2 linked regions of the Gloeothece verrucosa PCC 7822 genome follow. Each later gene encodes a partner of the first gene's protein in a complex. Links are inferred from orthologs where the notes say so. Each region holds a gene or a part of one and is shown in the gene's direction. Other genes may lie near its edges.

Region 1 (3,493 bases):
ATTTTATGCTGAAAAATTTGATGGGCAACAAATGCAGGGGTTAACCATTTTGGATCGTTCTCAACCGGGAGTTAACCAAATTGTTACTTCTCAGTCAGCCATCTGGAATGTGGATCAAAATAGTTGGGATTTTTATAATGGAACAATTTATTTAATTGCTCCTGATGGCTCCTATAGAAATATTGTCAGATTTGAACATCAACAACTTGATCTGCCCAGAGCGCCGCTTGATATCGCTAAAAGAAAACAAAATCCAGCCGATATGAGCATCGCTGAAGCTAAAGAATATTTAAAAATCGTCAAGTTAAGTAAAAATGACCAGAGAGCGAGAAAAGTTGAAGTAAGAATTCAAGAAAAATACGCTTTACCTTTTGTTTGTATCGTATTTGGTTTGATCGGTTCTGCTATAGGATTAAAACCTCAAAATACCAATAAAGCTACCAGCTTTGGAGTCTGCATTGTGTTAATTTTCTCTTACTATTTACTCTCTTTTATAACGAGTTCGATGGGAATTTGGGGAATTGTTACGCCGACGGTATCCGCTTGGCTTCCTAATATTTTAGGACTGTTGGCAGCCATGAGTTTATTAGTCCAAACCGCTAAATAAAGCCACTCCCCCATAGCGCCTCAGCCAGAGCCATAGATAAATCTTAATAGAATTAATTTAAAAAACTACAGGACAATCCGGGTTAGCTCCTTGTCATCGGGAGCAGCACTGCTCACCAGTGAAAGTAAACCGAACCATAAAATCTTTAAAACAATAGCGTTAGAATAAAACCCTTATAATACATAATTAGTGAAGAAATATAAACATCAGTCTTTTCTGATGACTGGAGTGAGTCTAGCACAGGAGTAATAATTAAATCGTGTTTGTCCTCAGTGGTTACGAATATTTACTCGGCTTCCTACTAACTTGTAGCTTAGTGCCCATCTTAGCTCTAACCGCCTCAAAACTCTTGCGTCCCAGTGGTGGAGGCCCTGAGCGGCGTACTACCTACGAATCTGGGATGGAACCAATTGGTGGCGCTTGGATTCAATTCAACATCCGTTACTATATGTTTGCCCTAGTTTTTGTGGTGTTTGACGTGGAAACAGTATTTCTCTACCCTTGGGCAGTGGCGTTTAATCGTTTGGGAGTCTTGGCTTTTATTGAAGCCCTAATTTTCATTGCGATTCTAGTGGTGGCGCTCGTCTATGCCTGGAGAAAAGGCGCACTAGAATGGTCTTAGACGTTCTCCCCTTGGGGTGTCTTGCTCCCCGTCTTGATTTATTTGACTCCCTAGTTGTATTCTAACTTTGAAAAAACCATGAGTCCAAATCCAACCACTCAAAGCGATCTCTTCATTCAGCAACAAAAAGAACAGATCCTCAACCCGATCAATCGTACTAAAGTCACTCAAGACCTTTCTGAAAACGTCATCCTAACGACGGTTGATGACCTCTACAACTGGGCTAGACTTTCTAGTCTTTGGCCGATGTTGTATGGAACAGCTTGTTGTTTTATCGAATTTGCGGCTTTAATTGGTTCTCGCTTTGACTTTGACCGTTTTGGCTTAGTCCCTCGTTCTAGCCCCAGACAAGCCGATTTAATTATTACTGCTGGCACGATTACCATGAAGATGGGACCGGCCTTAGTACGGCTTTATGAACAAATGCCAGACCCTAAATATGTCATCGCTATGGGCGCTTGTACCATTACTGGCGGGATGTTTAGTAGCGACTCCACCACCGCCGTTAGAGGGGTAGATAAACTCATTCCCGTAGATGTGTATATTCCGGGTTGTCCTCCTCGCCCTGAAGCGATTTTTGATGCCATCATTAAATTACGCAAAAAAGTCGCTACTGATTCGATTCAAGTGCGTCCTGAACAAACCCATCGCTACTACAGCACTACTCACAAAATGAAAGAGGTTTCCCCCATTTTGACGGGTCAATACCTACGCTCTCAAACTCGTCAGGCTCCACCTTTAGAACTAACTGAAGCAATGGGAATGCCCGTTCCTCCCGCTTTATTGACCTCCAAGCAAGAAAAGGAAGTAGTAGATCGTGGCTGAAGAAAATAAACCCGAAAATGTAACCGAGGAACCCTCTCAAGAAACCGCCATTGTCGAAGCAGGACCAACTTCGAGTTGGTTAACGGAAAATGGTTTTGAGCATCAGTCCCTAGAAAAAGATCATTTGGGAATTGAACTGATTAAGGTCGATGCAGAGTTTTTACTGCCTATTGCTACGGCCCTTTACGCTTACGGGTTTAATTACCTTCAGTGTCAAGGCGCTTATGACCTTGGGCCGGGTAAAGAATTGGTCAGTTTTTATCACTTGCTCAAAGTTGAGGATAATGTAGATTCTCCCGAAGAACTCCGTCTAAAAGTGTTTTTGCCTCGCGATAATCCTAGAGTTCCTTCTGTTTATTGGATCTGGAAAGGAGCCGATTGGCAAGAACGAGAAAGTTTTGATATGTACGGCATTGTCTATGAGGGACATCCCAATCTCAAACGCATTTTGATGCCGGAAGATTGGGTCGGTTGGCCGTTGCGAAAAGATTATATTTCGCCAGACTTTTACGAGTTACAAGACGCTTTTTAACTCAATCTTGCCAGAATTTTTCTTCCTTCTTATAGTGGGGGAGTTCATTTTCTAAGGTGGGCAATGCTCACCTTAAATTTTTTTTATATCCAAATTTTGCTCAAGTCTAAAATAAATCCTGGTAATACTTCTTCACCACTGACTTCTGTGGGCGATTGTAAAATTTCTACCTCTCTATTTACTCTATAAATTTCTACTTGCCGCTCTTGAGGATTAATCAGTAAACCTAAGCGAACTCCATTAGCTTGATACTCTAACATTTTTTCTTGGAGATCGGATAACTTGTCAGTATGGGAACGTAACTCAATGAGAAAATCCGGTGCAATTGGTGGGAATTTCTGCTGTTGTTCTGGGGTAAGAACATTCCAGCGCTCTAGTTTTATCCATGCAACATCAGGCGATCTCTGTCCACCGAGAGGGAGTCGAAAAACCGTAGAAGAACTAAAAACTTCCCCTAACTGGGTTTGAGTGTTCCAATTATAAACTTGACTCCCTAAGTGCATTTCGCGCTTTCCACTTTCTCCACCCACTGGAGACATAATAATTAATACTCCTGTTGCTGTTAATTCTAAAGGTTGCTCTGGATTAGCAAGACATAGTTGATAGAATTGTTCGTCGCTGAGATGGATGGGACTAAAATCAAGACGGATTGGTTCAACAATTGACGATTCTAATCGAGTCATAAAGCCTTTTTTTTTCAGATTTATAAGATTTATAATCCCTTCTCCTTTAGCTTGAATCATTAACTAAGGACTATATTCCGTAATTGTTCTAAAGCCGCATGAGAAGTCTTGAAAGTTAATTTCCCTTGTGGGGATAAAATAGTGGCAAAAGGAACCATTTCTACCACACAATTACTATAAGCAATCACTTCTAAATCTTCGATAAAATCAGGAGTCCATTCATT
Region 2 (3,199 bases), 2.7 Mb from region 1 along the record:
GCGCAGGGCCGTGAAAGAAAAACCAAATGGCAGACAAAATAAAGCTCCCCACCAAACTTGTGAAAACAAATTCGTGGCTGTCCATCCTGAAAGTTCAAAGTCACCTTTCTCTAGAACAGACTGTACAGTTTTTGCATAAGCCCAGTCATCATTTAGAGGAAAATTTCCCCAAGGATTAACTAATAATACCATCCCAAGCCAACAGAAAATAATGAATAAAATAGCCTGTATTTCTGTCTTGTTTGATGGGGGGATGGATAAACGATTAAGTAATTTATTTTTCATCATCTAGATTGTCAATAATTTTAAACTATTGATTGGTGATTGCCGTAAAGTATATCAAAACAGGAGGCGGTTATCTCGCCCCGACTTTCGCCCCAAATATAACATCACCGAACATTTTACAAGATTATGTCGGTTGAAAAAGCCGCTAAACAGGTTATTTTACTCTAAAATTTTTTTTTTCGCCAATTTTTACCTATCTATGGGTCAATAGGCGGGTTGGGCCTATCTAGGTTTATAGTTGCCCCTCTAAAAGTTTGACCTTTAGCACTCCCAGAAGGGTTAGGGCGCGGCTAAAGAACGAACTGTAGCAAACTTAAAGCTTATCAATATTGCTCTTACTCGCATTGAGTTTAATTAACTACCCGCTTTAGAGTATATATTTTGGATGTGTTATTAACTATCGAAATTATAAGCAAATTTTCTCATTTCCTGACCGGTGTAGGAGTCAGACAACGATATACTAACTATGAAGTAGTAGAAAAATCTTCATAACTTAATTGAGATCGGCAACTATGAACGGAGGAATAGACCTACAAGGGACTTTTATAGAGAGTTTGACAGACTTGGGACTTGCCCCCGATGTCGCCAAAGTTCTCTGGATGCCCTTGCCGATGGTTTTAATGATTATTGGGGCGACAGTAGGAGTCTTGGTAGTAGTCTGGTTAGAACGAAAGATTTCTGCGGGTGCCCAACAACGTATCGGCCCAGAATATGCGGGGCCTTTAGGAGTTTTACAACCTGTAGCAGATGGATTGAAATTAGTTTTTAAAGAGGACATTATACCGACTAAGGCTGATCCTTGGTTATTTACTCTTGGACCTGTCTTAGTCGTTTTGCCGGTATTTGTCTCTTATCTGATCGTTCCCTTTGGACAGAATTTAGTCATCACTGATCTCAATGTAGGGATATTTCTCTGGATTTCTTTATCTAGCATCGCCCCTATTGGGTTGTTGATGTCGGGGTATGCCTCCAATAATAAGTATTCTCTTCTAGGAGGTTTAAGGGCGGCTGCCCAGTCTATTAGTTATGAAATTCCCCTCGCCTTATCGGTGTTGGCCATTGCGATGATGTCTAATAGCCTCAGTACCATCGACATCGTACAGCAACAATCCGGTTATGGAATTTTAGGCTGGAATATTTGGCGGCAACCGGCCGGCTTTTTAATCTTTTGGATTTCTGCCTTGGCGGAGTGTGAACGTTTACCTTTTGATTTACCCGAAGCTGAAGAAGAATTAGTGGCCGGCTATCAAACCGAATATTCAGGGATGAAGTTCGGCTTATTCTATGTGGGTTCTTACGTTAACCTAGTGCTGTCAGCGCTAGTTTTTGCGGTTTTATATCTTGGGGGGTGGGAATCTCCCGTTCCTTTAGATAAGTTAGCGAGTTGGTTGGGTGTGAATGAAGATAATGCCATTTTGCAGGTGATCACTGCTTCTTTGGGGATTATAATGACCCTGCTAAAGGCTTATTTTCTCATCTTTATTGCGGTTCTCTTACGTTGGACAGTCCCGAGAGTTCGCATTGACCAATTGTTAGACTTAGGCTGGAAGTTTCTTCTGCCGGTTTCTTTAGTGAACTTGCTGCTTACCGCCGCCCTAAAACTGGCTTTTCCCATCGCTTTTGGCGGCTAATTAGTGAACAGTTAATCGTTAATCCACTGACAACCAACAACGGACTATGTTTAACATTCTCAAACAAGTTGGAGATTACGCCAAGGAAAGTGTACAAGCGGCTAAATATATTGGTCAAGGACTTGCTGTTACCTTTGACCATATGCGTCGCCGTCCCGTTACTGTACAGTATCCTTATGAAAAGTTAATTCCCTCAGAAAGATTTCGGGGTAGAATTCACTTTGAATTTGATAAATGTATCGCTTGTGAAGTTTGTGTGCGGGTTTGCCCGATTAATCTGCCTGTGGTAGATTGGGAATTTAATAAAGCGATCAAGAAAAAAGAACTCAAACACTACAGTATTGATTTTGGAGTTTGTATTTTCTGCGGCAATTGTGTCGAATATTGTCCGACAAATTGCTTATCGATGACCGAAGAATATGAACTCGCTTCTTATGACCGGCACGAACTAAACTATGATAACGTTGCCCTTGGACGCTTACCCTATAAGGTCACTCAAGATCCAATGGTCACACCGTTGCGAGAATTAGGATACTTACCTAAAGGAGTCCTCAGTCCTCACGACTTACCAAAAGGCAGTCAACGCGCAGGTAAACGGCCTGAAGAAATTATCCAAGAAACGGAAACTGCACAATAGTTATTAGCATTAGTTCCTAGTCATTAGTCCCAAGTTATTAGTTATCAGTATAAAAGTCAAAAATAACCCCAGATCACTGAATGACTAATGACCCATGACTAATGACCCATGACTACTGACTAATGACCCATGACTACTGACTAAGGAGAAAAAAGTGCATATCGCTGAAGGTGTTCAAATAGTCTCATTTTTGATTTTAGCCGGGTTCTTGATTACGGCGGCTTTAGGAGTGGTTTTACTCTCTAATATTGTTTACTCGGCTTTTTTGTTAGCCGGTGTATTTCTAAGCATTGCTGGGATTTATATCTTACTCAATGCCGATTTTGTGGCGGCTGCACAAATTCTCATCTATGTTGGGGCGGTGAATGTTTTAATTCTCTTCGCTATTATGCTAGTGAATAAGCAAGAAGATTTTAAAACTGTGCCTAGACGTTGGATTCGGCAAATAGCGACGGGGTTAGTCTGTCTTGGCTTATTTGCTCTTTTAGGAACGATGATTTTAATTACTCCCTGGTCGATTAATTCTACTTCTCCGGCAGTGGTTGAAAATACTTTGGTGGAGATTGGTAAACACTTTTTTAGTGATTTTTTATTGCCTTTTGAGTTAGCCTCGATCCTATTGTTAATGGCAATGGTAGGAGCAATT

Evidence for each region. Proteins that work in one complex are often made in the same cells at the same time.
Region 2: the proteins of ndhK (region 1) and nuoH are in contact, whole or in part, in a crystal structure (PDB 6Y11), measured with the Thermus thermophilus proteins. The link is inferred for Gloeothece verrucosa PCC 7822 from one-to-one orthologs. Residues at the interface, in WP_096411117.1 of Thermus thermophilus: Arg16, Glu17, Gly18, Leu24, Leu27, Val28, Trp30, Gly31, Arg32, Asn34, Ser35, Trp37, Thr54, Asp55, Ala56, Asp59, Ala61, Arg62, Phe63, Gly64, Glu66, Val67, Phe68, Arg69, Ala70, Ser71, Arg73, Gln74, Ala75, Asp76; in WP_096411122.1 of Thermus thermophilus: Arg36, Val44, Arg45, Met46, Gly47, Pro48, Asn49, Arg50, Val51, Leu57, Gln58, Ala61, Asp62, Ile64, Lys65, Ile67, Phe68, Lys69, Glu70, Ile72, Val74, Glu223, Ala224, Glu225, His233, Thr234, Glu235, Tyr236, Ser237, Trp241.

Annotation. Positions count from the first base shown.
Region 1 is NC_014501.1:5,459,901-5,463,393, reverse strand. Bases 373-3,180 are described here. They hold ndhK (photosynthetic/respiratory NAD(P)H-quinone oxidoreductase subunit K), read left to right. Parts: upstream 373-1,307; coding sequence 1,308-2,054; downstream 2,055-3,180. Other genes in these bases: CYAN7822_RS24470 (Uma2 family endonuclease), read right to left, coding at 2,670-3,180; CYAN7822_RS24475 (NAD(P)H-quinone oxidoreductase subunit J), read left to right, coding at 2,047-2,586; ndhC (photosynthetic/respiratory NAD(P)H-quinone oxidoreductase subunit C), read left to right, coding at 867-1,229; CYAN7822_RS24490 (LptF/LptG family permease), read left to right, coding at 373-607. In the rest of the region: more of CYAN7822_RS24490, read left to right, coding at 1-372; more of CYAN7822_RS24470, read right to left, coding at 3,181-3,269; CYAN7822_RS24465 (aminotransferase class IV), read right to left, coding at 3,329-3,493. UniProt on the Escherichia coli protein: NDH-1 shuttles electrons from NADH, via FMN and iron-sulfur (Fe-S) centers, to quinones in the respiratory chain. The immediate electron acceptor for the enzyme in this species is ubiquinone.
Region 2 is NC_014501.1:2,801,577-2,804,775, forward strand. What follows is about bases 1-2,856. They hold nuoH (NADH-quinone oxidoreductase subunit NuoH), read left to right. Parts: upstream 1-797; coding sequence 798-1,916; downstream 1,917-2,856. Other genes in these bases: CYAN7822_RS12290 (ArnT family glycosyltransferase), read right to left, coding at 1-288; ndhI (NAD(P)H-quinone oxidoreductase subunit I), read left to right, coding at 1,963-2,553; CYAN7822_RS12305 (NADH-quinone oxidoreductase subunit J), read left to right, coding at 2,708-2,856. In the rest of the region: more of CYAN7822_RS12305, read left to right, coding at 2,857-3,199. UniProt on the Escherichia coli protein: NDH-1 shuttles electrons from NADH, via FMN and iron-sulfur (Fe-S) centers, to quinones in the respiratory chain. The immediate electron acceptor for the enzyme in this species is believed to be ubiquinone.